Regions from separate parts of the Kribbella sp. NPDC050470 genome, predicted to be linked through region 2. Evidence: riboswitches for the same ligand, from Rfam matches in the RefSeq annotation. Region 2 holds a riboswitch; the other holds the start of a gene.
The links. Region 2 has a riboswitch for cobalamin ahead of cobN (cobaltochelatase subunit CobN). Riboswitches for the same ligand answer to the same signal wherever they lie in the genome.
Positions count from the first base shown of each region.

Region 1: linked by a shared signal. The riboswitch ahead of ACIBGM_RS29585 (ribonucleoside-diphosphate reductase subunit alpha) and the one ahead of cobN (cobaltochelatase subunit CobN) in region 2 are both predicted to bind cobalamin.

Region 1 covers NZ_JBITHV010000010.1:66,426-75,123, reverse strand. Annotated here, with positions in the region: gene ACIBGM_RS29585 (ribonucleoside-diphosphate reductase subunit alpha) at 1-2,337, opposite strand, end outside; cobalamin riboswitch at 2,470-2,626, opposite strand; gene ACIBGM_RS29580 (DinB family protein) at 2,702-3,283, opposite strand; gene ACIBGM_RS29575 (Fic family protein) at 3,365-4,639, opposite strand; gene ACIBGM_RS29570 (class I SAM-dependent methyltransferase) at 4,873-5,697, shown strand; gene ACIBGM_RS29565 (TetR family transcriptional regulator) at 5,731-6,432, opposite strand; gene ACIBGM_RS29560 (alpha/beta hydrolase) at 6,510-7,385, shown strand; gene ACIBGM_RS29555 (alpha/beta fold hydrolase) at 7,473-8,492, shown strand; gene ACIBGM_RS29550 (class I SAM-dependent methyltransferase) at 8,489-8,698, shown strand, end outside.
Region 2 covers NZ_JBITHV010000006.1:434,255-442,952, reverse strand. Annotated here, with positions in the region: gene cobN (cobaltochelatase subunit CobN) at 1-3,136, opposite strand, end outside; cobalamin riboswitch at 3,170-3,302, opposite strand; gene ACIBGM_RS20165 (LuxR C-terminal-related transcriptional regulator) at 3,379-6,120, shown strand; gene ACIBGM_RS20160 (nickel-binding protein) at 6,208-6,489, shown strand; gene ACIBGM_RS20155 (hypothetical protein) at 6,584-6,910, shown strand; gene ACIBGM_RS20150 (DUF3500 domain-containing protein) at 7,218-8,189, opposite strand; gene ACIBGM_RS20145 (histidine phosphatase family protein) at 8,180-8,698, opposite strand, start outside.

The DNA of each region.
Region 1 (8,698 bases), on a different contig from region 2:
AATTGTGCTCACCTCTCGCACGCGCGAGAAGACCATGCTTTGGTGTGCGATCCAGTTGAGCTTCCGGATGGGCGTGACGCCGACGAGTTCGGCAATCCCAGGTACGGCGGGAATACGGAGGTCGAAGACGTGCACAGGTTTCGAAAAGGTAATCCCGGATCCGTCGGAGCGCTGACCGACGTGACGATCGTCGCGCGTGCGGTGTTGCCCTGCGGTGGGAATTCCGAGCCGGAGCAGCTGGTAGCGCAGGCCGTTGACGAGCTTTCGTGAAGTAGTCGTGAAGTAGATCTCCTTGCCACGCGAGACTCCACCGTCTGTTTCCAGGAGCCCGCGGATGAGCGCACGGGTCTGGGCGAGCGGGAGATGCGCGAGTCGACGCGCGATGTGCTTGCGATGTTGCTCGTCGTAGAGGTCCTTGCCGGCGAACGGTAGCGTCGCTTCGCCGGGTCCGGCGATACGTCCCGTCAACGGGTCCCTTCTGGGGCCGCGTCCCGCCGCCCAATGGACCTGTGCGTAGCTGTCACCGCGACTGGTCTCCCAGAAGTGGATTTCGCGAGCGCTGAGGTAATCGCGTACGAACGACAGGTGCGTGTCGCGCTGTGGATTGCCGGACACTCCCCACTGACTGCCGTTTTTCGACAGGTGGCCGTCACCGAGGAGGATGCCGTACAGGCGTGCATCGTCTTCGGTCAGACCGTGAACCGGAATGACCTCCTTTGGGACGACCTGCCCGACGTAGTCACCGCTGCTGAGCATGCCGGCCTCGACCCAGGCTGCTTGTGCCTTTCCCTTCGCGAGCCACTCGAGCGTTCGCTCGTTACTCTGCTCCATCGGCACGCCTTGAATCGCGTAGAGAGGATGACCTGCCGTAACCGTGAGCGGTTCGATCGAATGCTTCACGTCGATCTCCACCATCGGGTCGTTTTGGTCGTACGTGAATGTCTTCGTTACCTCGCGATACTTACCGCTCGCACCGAGCACCAGATCGCCCGTCGTGATCTCGCTGATCGGTGTTGCGCCGCATGCGGCATAGACGAGAGTCTCCGGAGCAAAACACTGATTGACCGCGACCGCCGTGTCGTTGGCGATCTTCAGGAACGGTACGACGCCCTGCGACTCGCCGTTGGTCCCGCGGATCTTGGCGCCGATGCCGCGGACCGGGGTCCAGTCGTTGCCGAGACCGCCGGAGTACTTGGCGAGCAGGGCGTTGTTGCGGATCTTGGTGAAGATGCCGCCCAGGTCGTCCTCGACCGTGGTGAGGAAGCAGGACGACAGCTGCGGCCGGGTCGTGCCGGAGTTGAACAGCGTCGGCGTGGAGGACATGAACCGGAACGAGCTGAGCAGCTCGTAGAACTGGATGGCCCGCGCCTCGCGGTCGTCCTCGCGCAGCGCCATCCCCATCGCGACCCGCAGGAAGAAGGCTTGCGGCAGCTCGTACCGCACTTTGTCGATGTGCAGCAGATAGCGGTCGTAGAGGGTCTGCAGGCCGAGGAACGCGAAGTCGAGGTCGCGCTCGGGCTTGATCGCGGCCGCGAGCGCGGTCAGGTCGAAGCTCGCGAGCTCCGGGTCGAGCTGGCCCGCCTCGATGCCGGTCCGGATGTACTCCGGGAAGTACGCCGGGTACGCCGTGGTCATGTCGGCCTGGCTCGCCTGCCGCGGCTCGCCGTGCACGCGGCCGAGTGTCTCGCGGCGGATCTGGTCGAGCAGCAGGCGGGAGGCGGCGAAGCTGTACTGCGGCTCGGTCTCGACGTACGACCGCGCCGCCATCACCAGCGCGAGCTCGACCTCGTGCTGGGCGATGCCGTCGTAGCAGGAGCCGAGCGTCGCGTCGAAGATCAGCTGCGGGTCGACCGCGTCGAGGCCGTCGGCAGCCTCGCCGACGATCACCCGCAGCCGGTCGAGGTCGAGCGGCGCCGCGCTGCCGTCGGCCGCGCGCACGGTGATGACCGGCTTCTCGGTCACGCCGGCCAGGTCGGCGGGCGTGCGGGCGCGGGTGCGCTCCTCCCGGTAGAGGACGTAGGCGCGGGCGACCTGGTGCTCGCCGGCGCGCATCAGCGCCAGCTCGACCTGGTCCTGGATGTCCTCGACCTGGACGGTACGACGGGCGTCACCGCGGCTGGTGAGCGCGTCGACGACCCGGCCGGTCAGGTCGGTCACCAGGTCGCGGACCCGGTGCGTCGCGCCTGCGTCCGGGCCCTCGACGGCGAGGAACGCCTTGGACATGGCAACGGCGATCTTGGACTGGTCGAACGCCGTACTGCTGCCGTCGCGGCGGACGACGGTCAGCTCGATCGACGGCCGGCCGGCCGTCGATCGCGATGAGGAAGTGACGGTCACAGATGCTCTTTCCACGCGAGTTCGGAGGGCCTGGACTCGCGGGCGGGGAGCATGACGGGACAGGCAGCACCGGCCGGAACTGCGCCTGTCACGCCCTGCGACCCGCCCTCGAGGTCTCGGACCGCGCGCACCGGCGGTGCACGCGCCGGTGGCAGGTACTCGGACTCGCGGACGGATTCCGCTCACCGTTGCGGGGCAGCTCCGGAGTCGCACCGGATTCCCCTGTTGCCTCGGCGTCACCCACATCTTGTGGTGTTGGTGACTCCGAACCACCAGCAGTAGTGATGCTAGGGGTCGGCTCCGACATTTTGTGGCAGCGCCGCGCCGCGTGTCGCACATCTTGTGGTCCCCGCCGCCCCGCGTCTCAGGCCGCCGCCGCGTAGAGGTCCTGCAGCGTCATGATCTCCGAGCCGTGGTGGATCAGCTCCCGGTTGAGGCGCAGTACGACGTGACCGAACGGCTCGGCGGCGTCGAGCTCGGTCGCCTGGCTGAGGCCGACCGTCATCACCTGCTCCTCGTCCAGCGCGGCGACCGATTCACGCCAGGCCTCGACCCAGTGCGTCAGCCAGGCGACGGCGTCGCGGGCGTTGCCGTGCAACGTGATGTCGGCGCGCCCTTGCCTTCGCTCGCCGAAGGTCCACTCCCAGCGCTCGAAGAACATCTCGGTCAGGTGGGCGATCAGCCAGGCGATCGTGCGCGGGCCGCGATGGTCGGGCTCGTCCGGCCACTGCGCGACCCACTCGCCGGAGCCGAGTGATCGGAACCGGCCGGCGTAGTGGCGCCGGACGACGGTCAGCGCCTCGCCGCTCGGCTGCCAGAAGTACTGCTCGTCGGTCAGCTCCGCGAGCCGGGTGGACAACACCATCCAGCTGAAGCCGAGCTGGCCGCGGACCATCGCCATCGCCGAGGGGCGGTACAGGATGTCCCAGTCGAACGGCTCCGGCATCACGGTTCCTCACGCTCCCGATCAGATTTTGCAGCAGGATCGAACATGTGTTCGAATTGTTGCCTGAACGGGAGGAGAAAGTCAATGAGCACTGCGTGTCGGTTCTGGCCTCGACGGCACTGGCCTGCTAGGCGGTTCGATCCTGGTATCGGCGGCCGGGCTGGCGAAACGCCGTTCCAGCAAGATGAAGGCATCGATCAGCTCGGGTGCTTCGTAGACGCGGTTCCGGCGACCGTCGGTGACCTCCCGCAGGATGCGGGCCTCGACCAACCTCGCGAGCGCCTGGTTCGCGGCCTGTTGCGAGCGGTCGATCAGTCGGGCCGCGCCCGCCAAGGTGAGCACCGGCGCCGCGGGCAGCGTCTCGATCAGCAGCTCCACGGCCGAGCCGGCCCGCACCGGTGCGGCCCGGTCTCGCCAGGCGGCCTTGAGGTCGGCCGCCGTCCGCTCGAAGCGGGCGGCCTCCGCGGTGGCGTGGCTGCACGCGGCGGCGAACATCTGCAGCCACTGGTTGGCTGCCGTGCGGGCCCGTGGAGTGGTCGGCTTGCCAACGTGCCGGAAGGCGGTGAGCGCCTCGATGTACTGCGTGGCGTGGGTCGCGAGCGACAGCGACACCGGCGGGACTGTTCGCTCGACCAGGCCCTCTGCGCGCAGGATCAGGTGGATCAGCGCGCGGCCGGTCCGTCCGTTGCCGTCGGCAAAGGGATGGACGGTCTCGAACTGTGCGTGCGCGATCGCGGTCTTCGCCAGCACCGGCAGGCGGGACTCGCGGACGAAGGTCATCAGGTCGGCGAGGAGCTCCGGGATCAGCTGGGCCGGCGGCGGGACGTAGTACGCCTCGGCGGGGGAGCGGCCGCCGATCCAGTTCTGCAGGTACCTGACCTCGCCGCCGAGTTCTGGCGTCGGCGAGTGCGCCATCAGCCGGCGGTGGGCTTCCAGCAGGTGCTCGACCTCGAGCTTGTCGCCGGCCTGCACGGACTCGGTCACCCAGGTCATCGCGTCGACCGCGCCGAGCACCTCTTCGGCGGTCACGTCACGCTGTCGCTCCCCCAGGACCTCGGCCTTCAGCAGGCGGCGCGCGCCGACGACCAGTCCCTCGATCTGCGAGGACCCGACCGCCTCGGCCCGCAGCAGCAGTCGCGCCAACGCCTCACTGTTCGTCAGGACGGCGGCCGTCGCGTCCAGCCGGGCAAGATCGCCGGCCGCGTCCTCCAGGGCGGCGAGCACGTCGTCACTCAGGTCGAACGTCCGCCCGACCAAGGGATCCGGGAAGTACAGCTCGTACGACCCGCCCAACCGCTCCGCCCGGGTGAACCCGTCCGGGTGCCCAGGCCACCGATGCAACTCCACTCGCGCCATGACCATGTCCCTTCCGTGTTCAAGCTTACTTCATAACCTTGAACAAGACGGTGCGGAGGTGAAGGGGAGTGCGATCGAATCATGATTACTCAGCGTTGCGATCAGGCCCTGAGCTTCCTTGGCATCGGTGGCATGACTGTGAGTGAGAACCGCCGATGAGCATGAGCGCGGAGATGTGGACCTGGGCTTGGGCAGACTGGGCCGTGGCTGAACGTCAGCGAACGGAGGGGTCAGTGAGCCTGGACGCGGAGACTCGGCAGATGGTGGCGGCCAACGAGGCCGACTGGGACGCACGAGCGCCGTTGCACGCGGCCAGCCAGTTCTACAGTCAGCCGGCGGAGTACTGGTTCGCCGATTACGAGTGGGAGGACCTGGGTCGACTCGGCGGGCGCGACGTACTGCACCTGCAATGTCACCTGGGGACCGAGACGATCGCGTTCGCGCGTCGTGGGGCCCGGACGGTCGGGCTGGACCTGTCGGCGAAGTCGCTTGAGGAAGCGCGCCGGATCGCAAGCGAGTCGGGGCAGGCAGTCGAGTATGTGCACGCCAACGTGTACGACGCCGTCGAGGCAGTGCGGGGTCGTCAGTTCGATGTCGTCTACACCGGCAAGGGCGCGCTCTGCTACCTGCCGGAGCTGCAGGCGTGGGCGAAGGTCGTTCGCGACTTGCTCAAGCCCGGCGGTGCGCTCTACATCGTCGAGTTCCACCCGCTCCTGAACGCGCTTCGGCCGGTGTCGCTGCCCGGCGAGTCCGAAGAGCTGACGATCCGTACCGACTACCTCGAAGGCCGCGGCCCGATCGCGCACGAATCGACGGTGACCTACACCGGCGACGAAGTCCCCGGCCGTCAACGCAGCTATGAGTGGCGGCACGGCCTCGGCGAACTCGTCACCACCCTCGCCGCCACCGGCTTCACCATCACCAGCCTCCGCGAGTCCGAAGTCCTCCAATGGCCGCGCTGGCCGTCCATGCAACAAACCCCAGAGGGCTGGTGGCGCCTACCCGACGACGCGCCCCGCGTCCCCCTGCTCTTCGCACTCAAGGCGGTCAGGGCCTGAAGCCGTTCGTCTCATAATCAAATCTCAGAATCTTTAGATTTTGAGATGGCGATAGACGGTCGCTCTGGAGACGCCGAGACGCGTTCCGATCTCCTCGGCGCTCTGCCCATCGGCGTACAGGGACCGAGCCTCTGCCAGCTGTTCCTCGGTGAGCAGCGGGCGTCGCCCGCCGTTGCGTCCCCGGGCGCGCCCGCGCTCCTGGGGTACGGGCGCTTCGCCCAGCAACGCCCGTGCGCCGTCCAGGATCAGCTTGCGCAATCGATCGGCCGGTGCGTCGCGGAACAGCACGACCGGATCGGCCAGTCCGGCGACCACCTGGCAGGCACGCACCCGCTGCTCGAGCCCGCTGCTCGGGCCGGCCACCAAGTCGTTGGCCAACGCGATCGAGGTGCGGAAACGGTCGGCGATCGGCGCTTGGACGAGCAGGGTCATGTCCTTGACCAGCATCGTGAGCGTGTGACGGTGACGCAGGTGTACGTCGACGTACCCCTCGATTGCCCGCCAACGGACCTCATCGGCATCGGCGCCGGACTCGGCCTGAGCCAGCACCGCCTCCAGTTCGTCCAGCAACGGCACCGTGAGCTGGCGGAGGATCTCCTCCTTGGAGTCGAAGTGGTAGTAGAGGGCGGCCTTGGTGATGCCCACTTCGTCCGCGATGGCCTGCATGGAGGAGGCACGGTAGCCGCGGGCGGCGAACAGGATTCGGGCCGCTTCCAGGATCCGCTCGGATGTCATAGCGCTCACTTACCTGCGGTCAGTTTTTTCGCTAGAGTGCTTACCGGAAGTCAGTCTATGACTCTGGGGAGATCCGCATGCGGACCAAGGTGTCCTTCAGCGCGGCCGGCGTCCGGTGCGTCGGCTACCTCTACTTGCCCGCCGGTTCCCGTCCGCTGCCCTGCGTGGTGCTCTGCCACGGCTTCAGCGGGACGATGGACCGCCTGTTCGACTATGCCGAGCGCTTCGCCGCCGCGGGGTTCGCTGCGCTGGTCTTCGACTATCGGGGTTTCGGCGAGAGTGACGGCGAGCCGCGTCAGCTTCCCGACATCGACGCACAGCTCGTCGATGTTCGCGCCGCTGTGGCGTTCGCCCGAGGGCACGAGCGCGTCGATCCCGACAGGGTGCTGCTGTGGGGCAACTCGCTGGGCGGCGCGCACGTGATCACCGTGGCCGGCAGCGATCCCCGGATCGCCGGCGTGGTGGCCCAGATCCCGTTCAACGGGTTCCCGAAGAAGGTCGAGGGACGGTCGACAGCTGACACTCTGCGACTGCTGGGCGCGATCGTCTGGGACGCGGTCCGCGGCAAGCTCGGCCTGCCGCCGTACTACATCCCCATGGTGGGCCGGCCGGGACAGCTCGCTGTGACCGCGACGCCCGAGGCCGAGCAACACATCCAGATTCTGACCGGCGGCCAAACGACGTTGTGGCGCAACAGCGTGGCGCCCAGAGGACTACTGCAGATGATGCGCTATCGGCCCGCCGAGGCCGCGGCACGGCTGACCTGCCCGCTGCTGGTCTGTGTCGCAACCGAGGATCGTGAGACGCCGCTGGAGACCACCAGGCAGCTTGCCGACCGTGCGCCGCGAGGCGAGCTGCGTGCCTACCCAGGCACTCACTTCACCTTCTACACAGACCCCGCCTTCCGGGACCGCGTGGTCGCCGACCAGATCGACTTCTACCGCCGCGTGTGAGCCGTGTCATCTGCCGCGGTGTCACCTCGGCCGAAGCCGACGTGTCCAGACGTAGGAACACGCAACGGATCAAGCCAAGGGGTCGCCATGGTCAACCTGGACAAAACACCGCAACCCGGCACCGCCGGCCAACCCATACAGGCCCGTCCGGCTCGGAAGCGGCGCTGGCGCCACTGGTTGGCGGCTGTGCTGGCGGTGCTGGTGGCGATCCTGCTCTTCGGCGCGTACGGCTGGAAGCCGGCCGAGGACGGTCGCGCATTCCGCTCGCCGTACCTGGCCGAGGCCGGATCACGCTACGCCGAGACGCCGATCGCCCGCTTCCACTACGTCCAGGCCGGATCCGGCACGCCCGTGATCCTGCTGTCGCCCGGCGGTACCTCTGTCATCGGCTGGAAGGACCAAGTCGACGTGCTAGCCCGTGAACACACGGTCTACGTGGTCGATCTTCCCGGCCAGGGCTACACCCAGTTGAAGGATTCCGGCTTCGCCTTCGACCTGGATGCCATGGTCTCCGCCGTCAGTACGTTCATGGACAGCATCGGCGTCCGGCAGGCCGCCGTGGCGGGCAACTCCTGGAGCGGCGGCTGGGCTCTGGCCTTCGCCCAGCGCCACCCCGATCGGGTCACCAAACTTGCCCTGCTGGACGCCACCGGACTGGACATGCGCGGCACGCTGATGTGGGAGTCCCTGAAGATCCCCGTAGTCGGCGAATTGGCCGTGAAGCTGTCCACCGGCAAGTCCACCGTGCGCGGGCTCGCCGAGGGCATGCTGGTCAACAAGGGCCGCCTCACCGAGCAACTGCTGGACGAGTGGTGGGCTCCGATGACCTTCCACGACAACATCCGCGCCACCTACCTGCTGGAGCGACGTCTGGACTGGGCGCCGACCGAAGGTGCCCTCCCTGCCACCAAGACCCCGACGCTGGTGCTCTGGGGCAAGCAGGACACCATCCAGCCTGTCGAGCGCGCGTACCGTTTCGCGGAGCTGCTCCCGAACGATCAACTCGTGATCCTGGACGGCTGTGGCCACGTCCCCCAGCTGGACTGCCCGGAGCCGGTCAACCGGCACCTCCTGGCCTTCTTCGCCGCTCCTAGAATGTCTCGATGAGTGACCGGGCGCAGCGTGAGAGCGATCTGATCGACTACTACACCAACGAGGTGCAGGACCGTCTGGATCGCGAGCTGCCAGACGCCAGAATCGACGTACGGACAGGCTTTGTCGGGCAGTTGCAGGCCGAGGGGCGTCGGTCGGTGGTGGAGATCGGTTGTGGGCCGGGCCGCGACGGGGAGGCGTTCGTGGCGGCGGGGCTCGAG
Region 2 (8,698 bases):
CGAGGTCCTTGCCGTAGGCGTACCCGCCCCAGACCGCGTACACCTCGGCGAGCTCGGCGTCGGTGCGCCAGCTCCGCGCGTCCACGAGCGGCAGCAGGCCGGCGCCGTACGAGCCCGGCCTGGAGCCGAACACCCGGGCGGTGGCCGACCGCAGATCATTGCCCTCGGCAACATCGACGTCCACGTGCGCGCGCAGGTAGTTGTCCGACGCCGGCTCGTCCAGCGCGGCGACCGCGCGGACCGCCTCGTCCAGCAGCGCGACGACGTGCGGGAAGGCGTCCCGGAAGAACCCGGAGATCCGGACCGTGACGTCGACCCGCGGGCGGCCGAGCTCGTCGAGCGGGACCACCTCGAAGCCGGTGACCCGGCGGGACGCCTCGTCCCAGACCGGGCGGCATCCGAGCAGCCACAACACCTCGGCGAGGTCGTCGCCCTGGGTGCGCATGGCCGACGTACCCCACACCGTCAGACCGACCGACCGCGGCCACTCCCCTGTCTCGGCCTTGTGCCGGTTGAGGAGCGAGTCGGCGAGCGCGACGCCCACGTCCCAGGCATTGCGGCTCGGGATCGCCTTCGGGTCGACCGCGTAGAAGTTGCGGCCGGTCGGCAGCACGTTGACCAGCCCGCGGGTCGGCGACCCCGACGGACCTGCCTCGACGAAGCGGCCGTCCAGCGCCCGGAGGACGTTGACCAGCTCATCACCGGTCCGGGCGAGCCGCGGAACCACTTCAGTCGCGGCGAAGCTCAGCGAGGCCTCGACCCCGGCGGACGAGCGCCCGATGACCTCGGCGACGACCACCGGGACCTTCGCGGCGTCCCAGCTCAGCGTCTCCATCCCGACGACGAGCTTCCGGGCGACAGCCTCGAGCAGGTCGACGCCGTCCGCGCCGGTCACCGCGGGCAGATCGGCCAGCGTCGCCAGGTCTGCGAGATCGACGCTCTTCCCCGGGTCCGCAAGCAGGTCGGCCTCGGACACGCCGAAGCTGTCGCCGAGCGCCGTACGCAGACCCGGGATCGAGTACGACCCACCCCACAGCTGCCGGGCCCGCAGTACGGCGAGCACCAGGTTGATCCGCGCTTCGCCGACCGGCGCGCCGCCGAGCACGTGCAGCCCGTCACGGATCTGCACGTCCTTGATCTCGCACAGGTAGCCGTCCAGGTGCAGCACGAACTCGTCGAAGTCGTCGTCCTCGGGCTTCTCCGAGGTGTGCAGGTCGTGGTGCAACTGCGCCGCCTGGATCAGCGTCCAGATCTGGGCCCGCAGCGTCGGCACCTTCTCCGGGTCCAGCGCCTGCACGGTCGCGTACTCGTCGAGCAGGTACTCCAGCTTCGCCATGTCGCCGTACGTCTCGGCCCGGGCCATCGGCGGCACCAGGTGGTCGACGACCGTGGCGTGCGCCCGCCGCTTCGCCTGCGTCCCCTCGCCGGGGTCGTTGACGATGAACGGGTAGACCATCGGCAGGTTCCCGAGTACGGCGTCCGGCGCGCAGTCGGCCGCCATCCCGATGCCCTTGCCCGGCAGCCATTCCAGCGTCCCGTGCTTGCCCAGGTGTACGACGGCATGCGCACCGAAGCCGCCCTCGTCCGTCGAGGCCTCCAGCCAGCGGTACGCCGCCAGGTAGTGGTGCGACGGGGCCATGTCCGGGTCGTGGTAGATCGCCACCGGGTTCTCGCCGAACCCACGCGGCGGCTGGATCATCAGGACGACGTTCCCGAACCGCAAGGCCGCCAGCGCAATCTCACCGGCCGTGTTGACGTACAACTCCCCCGGCGGCGCTCCCCACGCCTCGGTCATTGCCTCCCGCAACGACTCCGGGGCGCGGCCGAACCACTGCTCGTACGTCGCCGGCGGGATCGTCGCGACCGCGTTCGCCAACTGCTCGTCGGTCAGCCAGTCGACATCGTGACCACCGGCCGCGATCAGCCGGTGGATAAGCCCGTCACCCTCCAGCTCGTTCACGTCGAGATCACCGAGGTCGTACCCGGCCTCCTGGAGCCGGCCGAGCAGCACGACCGCGGACGCCGGAGTGTCCAGACCGACCGCGTTCCCGATCCGCGCATGCTTCGTCGGGTACGACGACAGCACCAGAGCGAGCCGCTTCTCGGCGACCGGGACGTGCCGCAGCCGGGCATGCGCTACCGCGATCCCGGCGAGCCGGTCGCAGCGCTCCGGGTCGGGCGCGTAACGAGCCAGGCCGTCCTCGTCGTACGACTTGAACGAGAACGGGATCGTGATCAGCCGCCCGTCGAACTCCGGGATCGCCACCTGGGTCGCCGCGTCGAGCGGACTGACCGCGGCGTCGCTGGCCTCCCACTGCTCGCGCGTCGAGGTCAGCGCGAGGCCCTGGATCAGCGGGATGTCGAGCGACGCGAGCGCACCCGCGTCCCACGCATCGTCCGCACCGCCCGCACTCGCGTCCGCCGCGACGGATCCACCGGCGGCGAGCAGAGTCGTGACCAGTACGTCGCACTTCCGCAGCAGCTCGAAGAGGCCGGCGTTGTCGGGGCTGGTCGGATCCAGTCCGCGGAGGGTGCCGCAGTACACCGGCAACGGTTGTGCGCCTGCGTTCGTCACCGCGGCGGCCAGTGCATCCACGAACGCGGTGTTTCCGGAGATCTCGTGCGCGCGGTAGTAGACGATGCCGACGACCGGGCGCTCGTCCTCGACGAAGGTGCCACGGACGCCGTACGCCGGAAGTGCCTGCGGCGGATCGAACTCGTCGCCGGTCAGCAGGATCGTGTCCCGGAGGAACCCGGCCAGGTTGCGGAGGTTCCCGGCGCCGCCCTCGCGCAGGTAGGCGAGCGCTTCGGTAACCGCACCGGCGGGGACCGTCGACAGCGACATGAGCTCGGCGTCGGGCGCCGCCTCGCCGCTGACCACCACGGCCGGCTTGCCGGACGCGACCACCGCGTCGAGCCCTTCCTCCCAGGCCCGGCGGCCGCCGAGCAGGCGGACCACCACGACTTCGGCGGAGTCCAGCAGCGGGGTCAGCTCGGCAAGGTCCAGCCGGGCGGGATTCGCAACCTTCCAACCTGCATCTGCCTCGGAGGCGGCCAGCAGGTCGGTGTCGGCGGTGGAGAGCAGCAGCAGGTTCGCGGGACGGTGTCTGACGATGAACTCGCTTCGCTCGTTCACGGGCCACGATCCTTCCTCGGGGTGTCCACGCCCCGTCCGGAGGTTCGACGGCGGCAGTTCCTGACTCCCACACGAGGTGGTCACAGTGGCGGGACCGTCCCGGACTCACACCGGGTTCCTGCTGATGCCGTCGATTGACAGAGCGACTCTAGCCGAACCCTCGCCGTGGTTCTCGCGAGCAGCTGCGCAGAGTGCTGCGCCTGGGTGCGCCGGCGGTGTCAGGGGTACGGTGAAGTGTGCTGGTGGGGCGCGACGCGGATCGGGCTCGGGTCGGTCGCCTGCTCGCGGGGGCTCAGGCCGGTTCCGGGGGTGGGTTGCTGGTGCTGGGCGAGCCCGGTATCGGAAAGACCTCGCTGCTCGACGACACCGCCGCGGGTGCGGCCGACTTCCGAATCCTGCGAGCTACCGGGATCGAGACCGAGACGGAACTGCCCTACTCGGGGCTGTTCGAGCTGCTTCGGCCGGCGGCAGACAGCATCGCGGCACTGCCCGTCCGCCAAGCCAACGCGCTGCATGCCGCCTTCGCCGAGACCGCGGCGCAGGAGGTCGACGGATTCGCCGTCGCGGCGGCCACGCTGACGCTGCTGTCCGACGCGTCCGCGGCTCTGCCGATGCTGTGCCTCGTCGACGACTTTCAATGGCTGGACGCCGCCTCGGCGTCCGCGCTCGCCTTCGCAGTACGGCGAATCGAGTCCGAGCGGATCGCCATGGTCTTCGCAGCGCGCGACCCACGGCCCGACGCGGACCTGCCGCGCGGGATACCGGTGCTCCGGCTTCAAGGTCTCGGCGACGACGCGGCCGGTGAGGTGCTCAGAGCCGCGGCACGACACGAGCTGCCCGAGTCCGTCCGATCGATGCTGTTGCGAGCGGCCACCGGAAACCCCCTGGCGTTGCGTGAGCTGGTCGCTGCGCTTGAACCCACCGAGCTGAGCGGACAGGTGCCACTGCCCGAACCGCTGCCAGTGGGCAGCGAGATCGCCGATGTCTATCGCAGGGAGCTCGAGGCGCTACCCGCGCCGTCCCGGGCCGCCCTGTTGGTGCTGGCGGTGAGTGAGGACACGGGAGCGGAACAACTACTGCCGGCGGTCAGAGCTCTCACCGGCGATCCCGCGGCGCTCGATCACGCTGAGCGAGCCGGTCTGGTGCGCTGGACCTCGTCGGGACTGGTGTTCCGGCATCCGGTGCTCCGCTCGGTGGTCCATCAGACCGCGACGATCGCTGAGCGGCAGGCCGCACATCGATCCGTTGCAGAGACACTTCCGGCCGGGCGGGCGGAACTGCGCGCCTGGCACGCTGCGCTGTCGGCCGTGGCCCCGGACGAGGCGATCGCGGCCGATCTGGCACGGACAGCGGACCTCGCCCGGAACCGCGGCGGGCGCTGGGCGGAGTGCCGTGCCTACGAGCTCGCCGCGCGGCTCAGTCCCGATCCTGAGCGACGAGCCGAGCGGACCTACTCCGCCGCGGTGGCCGCCTTTCTCTCCGGGCATCACTCGGTCGCGCAACAACACCTGGAGGCTGTGCTCGCGGCGAGCGGGAATCCGTTGCTCCGGGCGGACGCAGAGCACGAGCGCGCCCGGGTTGCGCTGTGGCGCGGCCACGCCGACCCACCCCAGCGCCTCCAGGCGGCCGCCGACCGGGTCGCGCCGTACGACGCCGAACGGGCGGCCAAGCTCCTCGCGTACGCCGTCGTCGACCTCGGTGCGCAGTGCCGGGCAGCCGATGCGTTGCCGTATGCGTTGAAGGCGTGGGACCTGATCGGCTGCCGGGACCATCCACTGGTGGTGACGTTCAAGGTCGCGTACACCCTCGTCATGGCCGGCAAGACCGACGACGGAGCGCGACTGACCGAACAGGCAGCCCGCGTGGCCGAGCAAGGAGATGACGTCAGCGCGCTGGCGATGCTCGGGCCGGTGCTCAGCTGGCTGGACCGGTCGGCGGATGCCGAGCGCGTGCTCACCCGTGCGATCGAGCTGTGCCGCGCGAGCGGCGACCTCTGGATGCTCACGAACGCCCTGACCAATGCCGCGGAAGTGGCGCGTCGCGGTGCTCGCCTCGATCACGCCCTGGTCCGGGCCGACGAGGCACGTGCCCTTGCCGAGTCACTCGACGAGCCGGTCCAACTGGCGACGGCACTGGCTGGACTCGCCCGGGTGGAGGCCGACCTCGGTCGAAGCATCGAGTGCAAGGCGCACGCCGTACAGGTCGATCGAATCACCCGTCCGGCCGAAGAGCTACGAGTGACGTGCGCCGCGGCATTGGGCACCTTGGGGTTGGCGTCCAGAAGGCACCAGGCTGCCGTCGACGAGCTGGCACCCGCCGCGGAACTCCTGGCCGCCGGCGGTGTGAGCGAGCCGCGAACCTTCGGCATCGAGGGCGATCTCGCGGAGGCTTACGTGCGGTGTGGTCAGGTCGACCTGGCGGTGGAGCTCATCGAAAGGCTCGAGGCCTACGCCAGGCCGCGAGGCGCCGCAAGTGTCCTCGCCGCCGTCGCCCGGTGTCGCGGACTGTTCGCGCCGGACGAGGAGTACGAGACCTGGTTCACCGAGTCCCTCGAGCTCGCCCGCGATGTCGGCGCGCCACTCGCGGAGGCGCGCACTAGGTTGTGCTTCGGCGAGCGTCTCCGCCGTCAAGGCCGACGCTCGGCCGCACGAGACCAATTGCGATCGGCGCTGGCGATCTGCGAGGAGTACGGCGCCGCGCTGTGGGCCGACCAGGCGCGCAGCGAGCTGCGGGTCTCCGGCGAGACCCTTCAGCCGCACAGCGACGACCCCCGGCGCCAGCTGACGGCGCAGGAGTTGCAGATCGCCCTGCTCGTCGCCGAGGGGGCACGCAATCGCGACATCGCCACGAGCTTGTTCCTGAGTCCCAAGACCGTTGAGGCGCACCTGACTCGCGTCTATCGCAAGCTCGGTGTCACGTCCCGCACGCAGCTCGCCGCGCAGTTGGCCCACGCATTTGCGGCTCCGGTGCAGGGAGAAGCGTAGGGGTTTCCCCGACGCGAGTCCGGTCGCCGCATTCGTAGCGTCGTCGGTGTCGCCGGCCATCGGGGCCGGCCAGCACAGGGAGTCCCCATGATCACCTACATCGTCGAGCGACAACTGCCGGGCGTTGCGACCGGCGACGTCACGGCCGCCGCTGTCAGGGCTCGTGACGCCGCCGATCAGCTCACCCGAGAAGGTACGCCGGTCCGCTACATCGGCTCGGTCTACGTGCCTTCCGACGGCTCGTGTCACTGCTTGTTCGAGGCATCGTCCGAGACCGCCGTACGGCAGGTCAACGAGATCGCCGCCATCCCGCTCGAGCGCATCGCGCCGGCCACCCAACTGACGGCGTCGGCACTCCCCGCCAACTGAGCACCTGCCGACCGCCATTCCACCGACACCGACACCGACACCGACACCGACACCGACACCGACACCGACACCGACACCGACAAGGAAGACCACCATGCACGTCCTCACCCGCACAGTCCTCACCGTCGCGGCCGCGCTGAGCTTCGGCATCGCAGCCCCGGCCATCGCGTCGGCCGACACGCCCGCGAACGACTTCGCCACCAACTACTCCGGTTGCCTCGGCCCGCTGCGCAGCGCCATCGCCAGTGGTGCCCTGGATGGGGCGACCCTGCCCGACGGCACCGTCCTACCCGGCGGCTTCGGCGGATCCTTCAACCCAGGCGGCCACCTCGGCACCGTCGCGGAGGCCGAGTTCCTGATGAGCCACGGCTTCACCGAGCAGCAACTCGCAGCCTTCTGCGCCTCACTCGTCACGCACTGACGAGCACATCGACTCGGCGCGGCCGCCCCGGGTCCTACGACTCAAGTCGGGGCCCGAGACACCATCTGGTGGGCTGGGACATGGTATTTCATGTCCCAGCCCACCGGTTCCTGTCTCAGCTCCTCTGGCTGTGGTCGCGGTCGGCCTCGCGCCATCGACCGCCCGCGGCGCCTCGGAGCGTTTTGTCCAGACCACCGCCGGCACCGTCCAGGGAGTTGCCAAGAGCAACTACCGCGTCTTCGACGGCATCCCGTACGCCGCTCCGCCGGTAGGTCACGCAGGTCGTCGACGACATGTCCACCAACCATCAGTGCGCGCTCTGGGAGTAGTGGGCAGCGAGCAGGTCGGTGCCCCAGTCGTTGCGGAGGTCGCGCCAGACGGAGTGGATGTGGTTGGCGTTGTCCTGGGTGTTGTCGTACTCGGCGAGGAAGGTAGGGCCGACGATCGAGTAGTAGTGGCGGTGGCCGACGCCTGGCTCGGTCTCGCCGGCCCAGGCGAAGGTCAGGCGCTCGATGCCGTGGTCGGTGATGTCCTGCCAGGTCTGCAACCCGATCGGCCCGGCGGCGCGGCCGACGTACTGGCCGACCAGGAGGCTGAACACCTGGCGTTGCTCGCCGGTCATGTCGCCGTACGCCAGGCCCCGGTGCAGCAGGGATGCGTCGGCGACCGGGTCGTGCCGGGTGAGGATGTCGTCGGGCGCCTCGTCCGAGACGACGGCGACCGCGCGCTGGCCGGGCTCGAGGGCGTGCAGGAGCTGGAAGCCCAGGTCCTGCTCGGCGGCCAGGAACCGCCGGCCCGCCTGCGGTCCAGACCGCACCTCGGCCGGGTTCGATCCGATGAACTGCGGGGTGAACGCGATCGCGCCGTCGACCAGGGTCACGTGCAGGGCCAGGTGGTGACCGTTCAGCCGCCAGGCCCACGGCTCCGTGCCGGCCGGGTCGCCGAGCACCCGGAGGAAGTACCGCCCGCCCAGCACGGACCCTTCCCACTCGCCGGTCGGCGGCAGGTCGGGGATCCCGCGCAGGATCACCTCGGCCTCCAGCACGGCCTTCGAGTCGGCCACGCCGCGCTCACTGCAACCGATCTCGATCAGCCGCTCCGCGAGCCGCTGCTGGGCCGGGGTCAGCTCGGCCAGCGGCAGCCCGGGCCGGTTGCCGGGCAGGTAGGTCCAGTCCTTGTGGTCGGGCGTGTCGAACGCGGCCCTGACCTTGTCCAGCTGAGCCGGCGACAGGCTCGCCAGCAGCTCGAGGACCGCTTCCCGGGTCTGCTCTACAACCATGCCGATCGCTCCCGTTCCGTCGGTTCGTAAGGTGTCCACTGCTCGAACGGCCGGTCCAGCTTGTACCGGAAATCCGGCTGCCGCAGCAGAACGCGTGTTTCGGCGTTGTCCGGGTTGCACAGCGTCTCGAAGAACCGGACCGACCAGTGGAACCAGCGCATGCAGAACAGCCGCATGGTCAGCCCGTGCGACACCAGCAGCATGTTCCGTGGCGCGTCCGGTGTCTCGAAGTCGCGGTGCATCGTCTCCAGGAACGTCGACACGCGGTCGTACACGTCGGCGCCGGACTCGCCGTCGGTGAACCGGTAGAAGAAGTGCCCGAACGAGTCCCGCAGCTGCTGCTGCCGCTCGATGTCCTCGGTGTCCTGGAAATTGGCCCAGTCCTGCTCCCGCAGCCGCGGCTCCTCGCGGACGACGTCCAGCAGGTCATCGATGCCGAGCGACTCCAGCGTTTGGCAGGCCCGCAGGTACGGCGAGACGTAGACCCGGACCGGTTCGTTCTCGAACAG